Linked DNA regions of Piscinibacter sp. HJYY11. The protein of the gene in region 1 interacts with the protein of each later gene in a pairwise test. Links are inferred from orthologs where the notes say so. Each region holds a gene or a part of one and is shown on either strand. Other genes may lie near its edges.

Region 1 (7,108 bases):
GCCGCACGCCATCGCCTCCAGCATCACGAGGCCGAAGGTCTCGGAGCAGCTCGGGAACACGAAGGCATCGGCCGCGCTGTAGATGCGGACCAGTTCTGCGCGAGGAACCACGCCGCGCCAGTGGACATGCGGGTACTTGCGCTTGAGCGTGTCTTCCAGCGGGCCGACGCCGTAGACCACTTTCGACCCCGGCAGGTCGAGGCCCAGGAAGGCCTCGAGGTTCTTCTCGTAGCTGACGCGGCCGACATACAGGAACACCGGCCGAGGCAGGCCGAGGTCGGCGCCGTCGACCGGCTTGAAGAGGCTCAGGTCCACCCCGTGCGACCAGGGCAGGAGCTTCGAGAACCCGTGCCCGCGCAGGATGTCGAGCATGCCGGTGGTCGGCACCATGACCCCGCTCGACGGTGCATGGAAACGCCGGAACCAGGCGTAGCCCCAGCGCTCGGGGATGTGCAGCGCACGGGCCAGGATGTCCGGGAAGCGCGTGTGAAACGCCGTCGTGAACGCCCAACCCCACTTCAGGCAATGCTTGCGGGCCGCCGAGCCGAGCGGCCCTTCGGTGGCGATGTGGATGGCGTCGGCCTGCGCGTCATCAAGCATCTGCGCCACCCTGCGGCCCGGCCGCCAGGCCAGCTCGATCTCGCGGTAGCCTGGGCACGGGAAGCGCCTGAAGCCCGACGGTTCGATCAGCACCACCTCGTGGCCCATCGCCGCGAGGCCTTCTTCCAGCTCGACCAGCGTGGTCACCACGCCGTTGACCTGCGGCCGCCAGGCGTCGGTGACGAGCGCGATCTTCATGCTGCCACCTCGGCGGCCAGCACCGGTGCCAGGTGGCGGGCCCGCATCTGCTCGGCCCAGTCGACGATCTCCAGCCGGCCATCGGCCTGCTCGGCCAGTGCCGTGAGGCTCTCGACCCAGTCGCCGTCGTTGGCGTAGGTGATGCCGTCGATCTCGCGCAGCTCGGCGTGGTGGATGTGCCCGCACACCACGCCCTGCATGCCGCGGCGCCGGGCTTCGCGCGCCACCGCGTTCTCGAAGTCGCCGATGAAGTTCACCGCGCGCTTGACCTTCAGCTTGAGGTACTTCGACAGGCTCCAGTACGGCAGCCCCATGCGCGCGCGCAGCGAATTCAGGTAGCGGTTGAGCTTGAGCGTGAACTCGTACAGCGAGTCGCCCACGTGCGCCAGCCACTTGGCGCACTGGATCACGCCGTCGAAATAGTCGCCGTGCATCACCCACAGCTTTCGGCCGTCGGCCGTCTCGTGCACCCATTCCTCGGCCACGTCGATGCCGCCGAAGTTGTGGCCGACGTACTTGCGCGCAAACTCGTCGTGGTTGCCTGGGATGAAGATCACCCGCGTGCCCTTGCGCGCCTTGCGCAGGATCTTCTGCACCACGTCGTTGTGGGCCTGCGGCCAGTACCAGCTGCGGCGCAGCTGCCAGCCGTCGACGATGTCGCCCACCAGGAAGAGCGTCTCGCACTCCACGTGCTTCAGGAAGTCGAGCAGCGACTTCGCCTGGCAGCCGGGCGTGCCCAGGTGCAGGTCGGAGATCCACACGCTGCGGTAATGGCGCCTGTGCTCGCGTGGCGCGTCCTCGTGCTCGCGCGAGGCGTCATCCGCTGCGAGATCGGTGCCCGGGGCGGCCCATGCCTGAAGGAATGCTGCGTCACGTTGCATGGACCTGCATGGTCCGCGTGATGAATGACCGTGCCGTGGCGGGGCCGTGAAGAATGGGTGACGCCCGCGCCCGGATAATCCGCGGATGCATCTGTTGATCCCCTACGCCGCGCCGCATTCCGAGCGTGGCCTCGCGGCGCTGCGCAGCCTGAAGCTGCCCCACCTGAGCCGGCTGCTCGGCCGTCTGCGCCCCACCGAATGCCTCGGCAGCGACGAATACAGCCTCACCCCGCCACACGAGCTGGCCCACGCCCTGGCGCTGGGCTGGAAGGCCAGCGATGGCTGCTTCCCCTGGGCCGCGCGGCAAGCGGCACGCGACGGCGTTGCCGTCGGCGAGAAGGCCTGGGGCCAGCTCACCCCCGTGCACTGGCACGTGGGCGCCGACCACGTGACCCTGCCCGACCCGGCCAACCTGCACCTGAGCGCGCAGGAGTCGCACACGCTCTTCGAAGCGGTGAAGCCGCTCTTCGAGACCGAAGGCTGGGAACTGGCCTGGGGCGCGCCGATGCGCTGGTACGCCGCGCACGATTCGCTGGCCGAGCTGCCGAGCGCCAGCCTCGACCGCGTGATCGGCCGCAACATCGACCTCTGGCTACCCTCGTCTCCGCAGGCGAGGCTGATCCGCCGCCTGCAGAACGAGGTGCAGATGCTGCTCTACCAGCAGCCGCTGAACGATCACCGCGTGGGCCTGGGCGCGCTGCCGGTCAATTCGTTCTGGCTCAGCGGCTGCGGCCGCTCCCAGGCGGAAGCGGCAACGCCGCTGCAGGTGGCCGACAGCCTGCGGGGCCCCGCCCTCGGCTCCGACTGGGCTGCCTGGGCCGAGGCCTGGCGTGCGCTCGACGAAGGCGCCGTCCAGGAAGCACTGGCCGCCGTACGCGACGGCCAGGAGGTCACCCTCACACTCTGCGGCGAACGCCACGCGCAGCGCTTCGAGCCGCAGGCCCTGAACCTGTGGTCGCGGCTGAAGCCGCCCACCGTCGCCGTGGCCCCGTTGCTGGAAGCGCTGTGAACACGCCCACCATCCGCCTGCGCGAGGTGCCGCCCCGCACCGTGTGGGCGCTCGAGCAGGCCGGCATCCACCCGCTGCTCGCCCGCCTCTATGCCGCCCGCGGCGTGCGCAGCGCCGACGAGATCGACGACGCGCTCGCTGGCCTCGTCGCGCCCGCGCAGCTGATGGGCACGCAGGCGGCGGCCAGCTTCCTCGCCGATGCCATCGCCGCGCGCAAACGCATCTGCATCGTGGCCGACTACGACTGCGACGGCGCCACCGCCTGTGCCGTGGCCCTGCGCGGCCTGCGCATGCTCGGCGCCGAGCCCGGCACGCTGGTGCACGTGGTGCCCGACCGCGCGGTGCACGGCTACGGCCTCACGCCGGCGATCGTCGACCTCGCGATGCAGAAGCAGCCGCAGGTGCTGCTCACCGTCGACAACGGCATCGCGAGCCTTGCCGGGGTCGACCATGCCCGAAGCCTCGGGCTCGACGTGGTGGTGACCGACCACCACCTGCCCGCGAAGGACCACGATGGCACGGTGCAGCTGCCCGCCGCCACCGTGATCGTCAACCCCAACCAGCCCGACTGCGGTTTCCCGAGCAAGAACCTCGCGGGCGTGGGCGTGATGTTCTACGTGCTGCTGGCGCTGCGCAGCGAGTTGCGCGCCCGCGGCGTGTTCAGTGCCGAGACGCAGCCGCGGCTCGACGTGCTGCTCGACCTGGTGGCCCTGGGCACGGTGGCCGACGTGGTGAAGCTCGATGCCAACAACCGCCGGCTCGTCGCGCAGGGACTCAAGCGCATCCGCGCCGGCCGCATGCAGCCCGGCGTGGCCGCGCTCTTCAAGGCCGCCGGCCGCGATGCGGCGCGCGCCACCGGTTTCGACTTCGGCTTCGCGCTCGGCCCGCGCATCAACGCGGCGGGGCGCCTCTCCGACATGTCGCTCGGCATCGAGTGCCTGCTCACCGACGACCCCGCACGTGCCACCGAACTCGCGCAGCTGCTCGACACCATCAACCGCGAGCGGCGCGACGTGGAAGCCGGCATGCGCGAGCAGGCCGAAGCCATGCTCGCCCGGCTCATGCCCGAGGGCGATGCGCCCGCCGCGCTCGCGCTCTTCGACCCGGACTTCCACGAAGGCGTGGTCGGCATCGTGGCCTCGCGCCTGAAAGACCGTGTGCACCGGCCGACCTTCGTCTTCGCGATGGGGCAGGACGGCCTGCTCAAGGGCTCGGGCCGCTCGATCAACGGCTTCCACCTGCGCGACGCGCTCGACCTGGTGAGCAAGCGCCACCCGGGCGTGCTGCGCAAGTTCGGTGGGCACGCGATGGCGGCGGGCTGCACGCTCGCCGAAGAAGACTTCACGACCTTCGTCGACGCCTTCCAGCGCGTGGCCACCGAGTGGCTCGATGCCGCCACGCTGTCGCGCACGCTGATGACCGACGGCCCGCTGCCCGCCGAGTACTTCAACCTCGACACCGTGCGCTCGCTCGATGCGCAGGTGTGGGGCCAGGCCTTCGAGGCGCCACTCTTCAGCGACGAGGTCGAGGTGGTGTCGCAGCGCCTGGTCGGCGAGAAGCATTTGAAACTGGCCGTGCGCCACGCCGGCGCGCTGCGCGACGCGATCTGGTTCGGCCGCAGCGAGCCCCTGCCCGACCGGGTGACGCTCGCCTACCAGCTCCGGGTGGACGAATACAACGGCCAGCAGCGCCTGCAGATGATCGTGGAAGCGGCCCGCTGAACGCGGCGCCGCCGATACCACTTGCACGACAGGGTTGCATTCGGTTGCCTGCAGGTGGCCGCGGCGTGAACTACGCTCGTCCTTCGCCGACGAAGAAGGACAAGAGACATGAGCTACCCCGACCCGGCTGATGACACAGCCGACCTGAAACGCCGATCCAGCCTCGTGAGGCTGAGCGCGATCTGCGCGGCCCTCTCGCTGCCCATGCTCAGCTGCGGCGGAAGCGACGACAACCCGCCACCGAACGCCCCGCCCAGTGGCGGCGGCGGAGGAGGTGGCGGCGGTGGCGGTGGAGGCGGTGGCGGAAACCCGCCACCCCCGCCGCCTCCCCCTCCGCCGGGCCCGCCGCGCGCCACGGTGATCAACGGCACGCTGTCCAGCCCGTGGGGCTTCGCCTTCCTGCCCGACGGCCGCATCGTGGTGACGCAGAAGGGTGGCCAGATCGTGGTGCTCAGCGCCGACGGCGCCACCAAGTCCAACCCGCTCTCGGGCGTGCCGGCCGTGGCCACGGCTGGCCAGGGCGGCCTGCTCGACGTGGCGGTCGACCCCGACTACGGCACCGCCGGCTCCAACTGGATCTACTTCAGCTATGCCGAACAGGTGGGCGGCACGAGCGGCACTGCGGTCAACCGCGGGCGGCTCGACCTCACCAACCTGCAGCTGCTCGACATGTCGATGACGCCGATCTTCCGGCAGTTGCCCAAGGTGGCGGTCAGCACCAGCACGGGCCACTTCGGCTCGCGCCTCGCGTTCCGCGGCGACAAGACGCTCTTCATCACCCTCGGCGAGCGCCAGCTGGAAACGCCGGCGCAAGACCTCGGCAGCCACCTAGGCAAGGTGGTCCGCATCAACCGCGACGGCAGCATCCCGCCCGACAACCCGACCTTTGCCGGTGGTGCCGCCCCTGGCATCTGGAGCCTGGGCCACCGCAACCCGCAAGGGGCCGCCATCCACCCGAGCGGCGAGCTGTGGGTCACCGAGCACGGGCCGCAGGGCGGCGACGAGCTCAACATCGCACGCGCCGGCCAGAACTACGGCTGGCCCGAGCGCAGCTATGGCTGTTCTTACCAGGCCACGACCGCGCCATGCCAGATCGGCGGTGGCACCCATGCACCGGCCTACACGGAGCCGGTGACCTGGTGGCCCGGGCCGGGCAACTCGCCGCCCGACCCGTCGATCGCCCCGAGCGGCCTGATGTTCTACGACGGCAACGGTTTCCCGGAATGGCAGGGCAACGCCTTCCTCGGCTCGATGGCCGGCCCCCAAGGGTTGGCGTTGTGGCGGCTCACGCTGAGCGGCAACACGGTCACCGCACGCGAGCGGCTGTTCGCCTCGCTGGGCGAACGCATCCGCTGCGTGCGCCAGGGGCCGGACGGCTGGATCTACTTCATCACCGACAGCGGCAGGCTGTACCGGGTCGACCGGTGAACGCTGCGGGCCTGTGGCACGCCGATTGCCGCAGGCCCTGCGGATCATCTTCGGGGCTCGCCATGGGCACTCATTCCAAGAACACACCCGATTCCGCGCGCCGACACGCGCTCGCCCGCCTGGGCGCCCTGTGGGCCAGCGCCGCGGGCCTGACGCTCGTGGCCTGCGGCGGTGGCGGCGACTCGGGGAGCTCCGCGCCGCCGTCGTCCGGCCCCCCGCCGCCCCCGCCGCCCCCGCCGCCCCCGCCCCCACCGGGCCCGCCTTCGGGGCCGTTGCTGACGACCGCGCTCAACGAGACGCTGGCGTCGCCCTGGGGGCTCGCCTTCCTGCCCGACGGGCGCATGCTGGTCACGCAACGCAGTGGCAGCCTGGTGCTGCTCAACGCCAGCGGCGCGCTCGCCGGCACCATCTCCGGCACGCCGGCGGTGGTGTCCAGCGGCCAGGGCGGCCTGCTCGACGTGGTGCTCGATCCTGATTTCGGCAACGGCAGCAATGACTGGGTCTACCTGTCGTATGCCGAGGCCGGCGCAGGCGGCAGCGGCACCGCGGTGACCCGCGGGCGGCTCGACCTGGCCAACATGCGCCTCGTCGACGTGCCGGCCACGCCGCTCTTCCGCCAGCTGCCGAAGATCAGTGCCGAAGGCCACTACGGCTCGCGCCTCGCGTTCCGGCCCGACGGCACGCTCTTCATCACCCTCGGCGAACGCCAGCAAGGCTCGCCGGCGCAGGACCGCAGCAACCACCTCGGCAAGGTGGTCCGCATCAACCGCAACGGCAGCATCCCGCCCGACAACCCCTACGTCGGCACGGCCTGGCAGCCCGAGATCTGGAGCTATGGCCACCGCAATCCGCAAGGTGCCGCGGTTCGCCCGGGGACCGGCGACCTGTGGCAATCGGAGCATGGCCCGCTCGGCGGAGACGAGCTCAACATTTCCCGGGCCGGCCAGAACCACGGGTGGCCCAACGTGAGCTACGGCTGCAACGTCGACGGCCCGGCCTGCGAAATCGGGGGCGGCACCCACGCGCCGACCTACACCGAGCCGGTGAGCCGGTGGCCCGCGCCGGGCACGCCGCGCCCGTACCAGTCGATCGCGCCGGCCGGCATCACCTTCTACACCGGCACCGGCTTCCCGGAATGGCAGGGCAACGTGTTCGTCGGCGCGCTGGCCGGCCGTGCCCTGTGGCGCATCACGCTGAACGGCAACACCGAGGTCGGGCGCGAGCAGCTGCTGAGCTCGCTCAACGAGCGCATCCGCTGCGTGCGCGAAGGA
Region 2 (7,277 bases), 1.2 Mb from region 1 along the record:
CTGGGTGTCGCAGGCCGACATCAACGGCAACCCCGCGCTCTTCGGCGATTGCCCCGAGCAACCCAGCTCCTGGCACGGCACCATCATCAGCGGCATCGTCGCCGCCGCCACCAACAACACCATCGGCGTGGCCGGCATCAGCTGGAACGGGCGGGTGCTGCCGGTGCGCGTGGCAGGCAAGTGCGGCGCCACCGTGCTCGACATCACCGACGGCATGCGCTGGGCCGCCGGGCTCCCGGTGCCGGGCGCACCGGCGAACCCGAACCCGGCCCGCATCGTCAACGTGAGCTTCGGCGGCAGCGCGGCCTGCGGCAACCTGTACCAGAGCACGGTCGACGAGCTGGCAAGCCTTGGCGTGGTGGTGGTCGCCGCCGCGGGCAACGAGATGGGCGCGGTCACGCGGCCAGCGAGCTGCAACGGCGTGGTCGGCGTGGCCGCGCTCGCGCGCGACGGGCTCAAGGCCTCGTACTCCAACTTCGGCCCGCAGGTCACCATCGCGACCGTCGGCGGCGATGCCGACGCCGACGATGGGCTGCTCACGCTCATCAACACCGGCACGCAGGCGCCCGGGGCCGACGGCTACGGCAACGTCTTCGGCACCAGCTTCGCGACACCGGTGGTGGCGGGCGTCGTCAGCCTGATGCTCAGCACCAACCCGCAGCTCTCGGTGGCGCAGGTGATCACCGGCCTGCGCACGACGGCGCGGCCCCATGTGCAGTCGTCGAGCGGCGTGCCCGCCTGCTCCGCGTCGGCACGCGATGTGTGCGTCTGCACCACCAGCACCTGCGGTGCAGGCGTGCTCGATGCGGATGCGGCCGTGCGCTATGCGGCCTCGCCATCCTCACCGTCTGCGCCGCGCGACGACGGCGGTGGTGCGCTGGGGCTGGCGTGGTTGCTGGGGCTCGCGCTGGCGGTCGCGGCGCTGGCCCGTGCGGGCCGCGAGCCGCTGCCGGTCAGGGCCGGGCGCAGGCGGTGAAGGTCTTGCCGAGCAGGGCCTCGGCGCGCAGTCCGGCCAGCCGGGACTGCAGCGTGCTGTCGGCCCGCTCGACGCGCAGGCTGTGCGTCACGGCCGGTGCCGACAGCGGCATCACGCGCGCGGTGCGCACGCCGCGCTGGGCCACGTCGGCGAGCGCCTTGTCGGCCGCGGCCCGGGTGTCGTAGCGGCCGCCCAGGGCGAGGCCGTCGGCCAGTTCGGGCGGTGCGTTGCGCAGCTCCTCGTAATTGATCTTCAGGCGCTTCAGCTCATCGGCCTTCTTCTGCAGGGCCTCGCGGGTGGGGTACTTGCCCATGTAGACGATCCACACCCCCGGCGATTCGGTCTTCAGGCTGGCCCAGCTGCCGGCCGGCAGCACCGTCTGGAGCACGCCTTCGGCTGCGCCGATCTGTGCCGGCGTGTAGGGGCCGGCTTCCAGGCAGGCCGGCGCGGCTTCGGTGACCGCCGCGGTGGCGACCACGGCCGAGGCCGGCAGCACGCGGATCGTCTCGGGCTTCACCTGGCGGTTCAGCCGCTCGGGCTCACGGTCACCCTGCGCCCGCACGCCGGTCAGGTTGTCGAGCATGCCCTGCGTCCACGCATAGAACGCGAGGTTGGCCAGCAGCAGCGCGACGACCAGCAGGCGCAGCATCAGCGGGAGTCCTCGGCGCTCGAGCCGAGCCGCACGCTGACCTCTCCGCTGCTCACCTCGTGCACCCTGCCATCGCCTTCGCGCACCAGCAGCGCACCCTTGGGCGAGATGCCGGCGGCCACCCCGGTGGGCACGCCGGCCTGCGTGGTGGTGACGACCTGGCCACGCAGCAGGTCGCGCGCGGCATAACGTTCGGCGAACGGGGCGAAGCCTTCCTTCTCGAAGGTCTTCAAGGCCTGCACCAGAGGCTCGGCCACCACCGCGAGGGCGCTCGGGGCGGTGGCCTCGAGGTCGAGCTCCTGCAGGCAGGCATAGCCGCTGCTCAGGTCCTCGAGCGGCTGCGGCTTCACGTTGACCCCGATGCCGATCACGGCCAGCCGCACCGGGCCGGCGGTCACGGTCTCGATCAGGATGCCGCCGAGCTTGCGCCCCGGCGGGTTGCCCGGCATGGGCTGCGCGTCCATCAGCCAGAGGTCGTTGGGCCACTTGAGGCCGATCCGCTGGGCCGCGCCCGAAGGCTCGAGCGCGTCGGCGATGGCGGTGCCGACCGCGAGCGAGAGGCCCGACCAGTCGGCCGGGTTCATCGGCAGCGAGAGCGAGAAGGTCAGCGACGCGCCGGCGCTCGCCTGCCAGGTGCGGCCCAGCCGGCCGCGACCGCCGGTCTGGTGCTCGGCGACCAGCAGGCAGGGCTGCACGTCGGCGGCGCGGCGGCCGAAGGCGCTGCTCTCGACGCTGCGGCGCACCTGCACCAGTTCATCGGTGGGCGGCTCGGCGCGCACCCGGGCCCGCTCGAGCAGCGCACTGTTGGTCGACACGCTGCGCGCCACCACCTCGACGCTCAGGCCGGGCAACAACGGTTCCAGCCGCTGCCACAGCGACTCGGCTCCCCATTGCAATGTCTGCTGGCTCATGGGTGGACCGCCTTCTAACGTTTCGGCGAGAGCATGGTGCCGCGGCAGTTTTTCGCACCGCAGCGGCATTCATATTCTTTCTTCAGCTTCTTCGTGTACGGCTCATCGATGGTGAGGCCATAGTCGTAGAAGAGTTCCTCGCCCGGCTTCAAATCGCGCAAAGCCTTGATGAAGACGCGGCCATTTTCCTCGTCGGCCTCGCAATTCGGCTTGCAGGAGTGGTTGATCCAGCGGGCCGAGTTCCCACCTACATTGGCGTCGATTGCGTCGCCGCTGTCCAGTGAGAAATAGAAGGTGTGGTTGGGGTCGCTCGGGTCGTGCGGGTGGCGGCGCAGCGCTTCGTCCCAGGAGATGGTCTCGCCCTTGTATTCGAGGATGACCTCGCCCTTGGCGATGGGTGCGATGGCGTAGACGCCCTTGCCGTGCACGCCGCTCTTGCGGACCTGGGTGCGCTTGCCGAAGGCGGCCTTGGCCGCCTTCAGGGCCTTGGCGTTGCTCTTGGGTTCCTTCGGGGCTTGGGGTTTGGCGCCCTGGGCTTGCGTCATCGGTCTGATTGGGTACATTGAATTCATGGGTGCGCGCATGCGTGTGCGCACATACACGTGTGTGCGCATGCGCATGCGCGCGAGAGCCCGGATTGTAGAGAGAGCGCCGGCGGGGCCGGCATGAAGAACACAGAAAGAGCCATGAGCAAGTCACTCATCATTGCGGAGAAGCCGTCGGTTGCGCAGGACATCGTGCGCGCGCTGACGCCGGTCGCCGGCAAGTTCGAGAAGCACGACGAGTATTTCGAAGGCGAGCAGCACATCGTCACCTCGGCGGTCGGCCACCTGCTGGAGATCAAGGCGCCGGAGGAGTTCGACGTCAAGCGCGGCAAGTGGAGCTTTGCCAACCTGCCGGTGATCCCGCCGCACTTCGAGCTGAACCCGATCGACAAGAGCAAGGGCCGGCTCAACGCCATCGTCAAGCTGGTCAAGCGCAAGGACGTCACCGAACTCATCAACGCCTGCGACGCGGGCCGCGAGGGCGAGCTGATCTTCCGGCTGATCCAGCAGCACGCGAAGAGCAAGCACCCGGTCAGGCGCCTGTGGCTGCAGAGCATGACGCCGCAGGCCATCCGCGAAGGCTTCGAGAATCTGCGCTCCGACAAGGAACTGCAGGGCCTGGCCGAAGCCGCGCGCAGCCGCTCGGAGGCCGACTGGCTGGTGGGCATCAACGGCACGCGCGCGATGACCGCCTTCAACTCGCGCGACGGCGGTTTCTTCCTCACCACCGTCGGCCGCGTGCAGACGCCCACGCTCAGCATCGTGGTCGAGCGCGAAGAGAAGATCCGCAAGCACGTGGCGCGCGATTACTGGGAGATCAAGGCCAGCTTCGCCGCGCAGGCCGGCGAGTACGAAGGCAAGTGGTTCGACCCCAAGTGGAAGAAGAACGCCGACGACCCCGAGCAGCGTGCCGACCGGGTGTGGGACGCCAAGACCGCCCAGGCCATCGCCGACGCTGCGCGCGGTCAGCCCGCCACCGTCACCGAAGAGAGCAAGCCCAGCACCCAGAGCTCGCCTGGCCTCTATGACCTCACCACGCTGCAGCGCGAGGCCAACTCGCGCTTCGGCTTCAGCGCCAAGACCACGCTCAGCATCGCGCAGGCGCTGTATGAGAAGCACAAGGCGCTGACCTACCCGCGAACCGACAGCAAGCACCTGCCGGAAGACTACGTGGCCGTCGTGAAGAACACCATGGAGATGATCGCCAGCGAAGACATGCCGGGCCCGCTGAAGGCGCTGTCGGCGCATGCCAAGAAGGCGATCAAGGAGGGCTACGTCAAGCCCAACAAGCGGATCTTCGACAACGCCAAGGTGTCGGACCACTTTGCCATCATCCCGACCTTGATCGCCCCCAAGAGCCTCACCGAGGTCGAGGCCAAGCTGTACGACATGGTGGTCAAGCGCTTCCTCGCCGTCTTCTTCCCGCCGGCGGAGTTCCAGGTCACGACGCGCATTTCGGTCGCCGCAGGCCACAGCTTCCAGACCAACGGCAAGGTGATGGTCAAGCCGGGCTGGCTGGCCGTCTATGGCCGCGAGGCGCAGGAAGACGATGCCAACCTCGTGGCGGTCGAGAAGGACGAGGTGGTGCGCACCGAAGCCGTCGACGTCAACGCGCTCAAGACCAAGCCGCCCGCGCGCTACACCGAAGCCACGCTGCTCTCCGCAATGGAAGGCGCGGGCAAGCTGATCGACGACGACGAGCTGCGCGAGGCCATGCAGGAGAAGGGTCTCGGCACGCCGGCGACGCGCGCGGCCATCATCGAAGGCCTGATCCTCGAGAAGTACATCCACCGCGACGGCCGCGAGCTGATCCCCACCGCCAAGGCCTTCCAGCTCGCCACGCTGTTGCGCGGCCTGGGCGTGGAAGACCTGACCAAGCCCGAATTGACCGGCAACTGGGAATTCCAGCTCTCGGAAATGGAGAAGGGCAAGCTCAGCCGCGACACCTTCATGGCCGAGATCGCCGCGATGACGCAGCGCATCGTCGCCAAGGCCAAGGAGTACGACCGCGACACCATCCCCGGCGACTACGCCACGCTGAAGGCGCCGTGCCCCAACTGCGGCGGCATCGTGAAGGAGAACTACCGCCGCTTCACCTGCACCGGAAAGTCAGGCGATGGCGAAGGGTGTGGTTTCTCCATCGGCAAGATCCCCGGCGGCCGCAGCTTCGAACTCGACGAGGTCGAGGAATTCCTCGTCAAGAAGAAGATCGGCCCGCTGGAAGGCTTCCGCTCCAAGGCGGGCTGGCCGTTCACCGCCGAGCTCAAGCTCGTGTTCGACGACGAGATCAAGAACTGGAAGCTCGAGTTCGACTTCGGCGAAGACGCGAAGAAGGAGGGCGAATCGGGCGAGCCGGTCGACTTCTCCGGCCAGGAGCCGCTCGGCCATTGCCCCAAGGACCAGGGGCGGGTGTACGAGCACGGCACGAGCTACGTCTGCGAGCACGCGGTCGGCGCCAACGTCACCTGCGACTTCAAGAGCGGCAAGATCATCCTGCAGCAGCCGGTGGCGCGCGAGCAGATGCAGAAGCTGCTCACCACCGGCAAGACCGACCTGCTGGAGAACTTCGTCTCCAACAAGACGCGCCGCAAGTTCAAGGCCTTCCTGGCCTTCGACAAGAAGGAAGGCAAGGTGAGCTTCGAGTTCCAGCCGCGGGCGGGCAAGGCGCCGCCGGCGAAGGCCGCACCCGCCAAGGCTGCACCCGCCAAGGCGGCCGCCGTCGAAGCGGCTGCACCGGCGAAGAAGGCGGTCGCCAAGAAGGCTGCGGCCAAGAAGGCCGCGCCGAAGAAGGCGGCTTGAGGCCTGCTGCACAATGCCCGCGACCTGTTGTCCAACGCGTTCTGGAGGTGGTGCATGAAGAAGAAACTCGCGGTCGCAGCTTTGGCGCTGGGTGCAGCCCACGCGGCCTGGGCGCAGCCGGTGGTGCGACCGCTCGTTGCCCTGGGCGTCACGGGCGGTGGCGACACGGTGGCCCGCGTCGTCTACAGCAATGGAGACTCCGACAAGGTGCGCGCGGGCGGCATGGTCGCCTTGGTCACGGGTGTTGAAATGGGCTTCACCCCGCTGGTGTCGGCGCAGGCCCTGATCGGCTACCACGTCGATGGCATCACGGCATCGAATGGCGACGTGAAGTTCGACCGCTACCCCGTCGAGTTCCTCGGCCACTACCGGCTCACCGACAGCTTCCGTCTCGGCGGCGGCGCCCGCTACACCGCCCGGGCGCGCACACGCTCCTCAGGCGCGGCCAGCGGCACGGTGCCCAACGAAGACTTCAAGCCCGCCTGGGGCACGGTGGTGGAGGGCGAGTTCACGGTCAGCCGCAACTTCGGCATCAAGTTGCGCTACGTGTCGGAGAAGTTCGACTCCAAGACCTTCCCCGGCGCCCCCGAGCTCAAGGGCAACCACGTCGGCGTCTACTTCGTCGGCTACTTCTTCTAGACCCTCTCCCGAGACCTGACACGCGGTGCGCTCCACGCGTACCGCCTCGCCCCCCGCGCGGCGACACCCACGCGCCGCTGACCGCCGCCGATGTATTCCGTCATCCTGCTCAAGCTCGTCGCCATCCTCCTGATGGTGGCCGTCGGCTACTGGGCAGGGCGCAAGCGCTGGCTCGGCGAAGACGACCCGGCGCGGGTGCTGGGGTACGCGGCCTTCTACATCTTCGTGCCGGCGCTGCTCTTTCGCACCACCTCGCGCATCGACTTCGCGACCCTGCCCTGGGGCACGCTCGCGGCCTTTTTCGTGCCGATCGTGGTGCTGATGGTGCTGCTCTACGCCTGGCAGCGTCGCCAGCCCGGCCTGCCCACTGCGGGGCCGAGCGTGCGCGCGATCACCGCGAGCTTCGGCAACACGGTGCAGCTCGGCATCCCGATGGCGGCGGCGATGTTCGGCACGGAGGGACTGCCCATCCACGTGGCCATCGTGAGCCTGCATGCGCTCACGCTGCTCACCGTGCTCACGGCGCTGGTGGAGCTCGACCTCGCCCGCGAGCGTGCCCGCAACGGTGACGCCGATGCGCACATCGGCCGCATGCTGCTCGACACCGCCCGCAAGACCATCATCCACCCGGTGGTGCTGCCCATCCTCGCCGGCCTCCTGTGGAACGCGCTCGGCGCGCCCACGCCGGCGCTGCTCGACGAGGTGCTGGTGCAGTTCGGCAACGCGGTCGTGCCGCTGTGCCTGGTGCTGATCGGCCT

Evidence for each region.
Region 2: the proteins of recJ (region 1) and JI745_RS13150 interact in binary tests that used the Escherichia coli proteins (3 or more experiments, as listed by UniProt). The link is inferred for Piscinibacter sp. HJYY11 from one-to-one orthologs.

What each region holds. Positions count from the first base shown.
Region 1 is NZ_JAERQZ010000001.1:1,655,669-1,662,776, forward strand. Bases 2,048-5,046 are described here. They hold recJ (single-stranded-DNA-specific exonuclease RecJ), read left to right. Parts: upstream 2,048-2,684; coding sequence 2,685-4,409; downstream 4,410-5,046. Other genes in these bases: JI745_RS07465 (hypothetical protein), read left to right, coding at 2,048-2,688; JI745_RS07475 (PQQ-dependent sugar dehydrogenase), read left to right, coding at 4,518-5,046. In the rest of the region: JI745_RS07455 (glycosyltransferase family 1 protein), read right to left, coding at 1-798; JI745_RS07460 (UDP-2,3-diacylglucosamine diphosphatase), read right to left, coding at 795-1,679; more of JI745_RS07465, read left to right, coding at 1,765-2,047; more of JI745_RS07475, read left to right, coding at 5,047-5,837; JI745_RS07480 (PQQ-dependent sugar dehydrogenase), read left to right, coding at 5,900-7,108. UniProt on the Escherichia coli protein: Single-stranded-DNA-specific exonuclease.
Region 2 is NZ_JAERQZ010000001.1:2,843,162-2,850,438, reverse strand. Bases 2,913-6,080 are described here. They hold JI745_RS13150 (DNA topoisomerase III), read left to right. Parts: upstream 2,913-3,222; coding sequence 3,223-5,880; downstream 5,881-6,080. Other genes in these bases: JI745_RS13145 (outer membrane beta-barrel protein), read left to right, coding at 5,935-6,080; JI745_RS13155 (SET domain-containing protein-lysine N-methyltransferase), read right to left, coding at 2,913-3,081. Also shown: JI745_RS13170 (S8 family peptidase), read left to right, coding at 1-976; JI745_RS13165 (hypothetical protein), read right to left, coding at 954-1,625; JI745_RS13160 (biotin--[acetyl-CoA-carboxylase] ligase), read right to left, coding at 1,625-2,536; more of JI745_RS13155, read right to left, coding at 2,551-2,912; more of JI745_RS13145, read left to right, coding at 6,081-6,519; JI745_RS13140 (AEC family transporter), read left to right, coding at 6,610-7,277.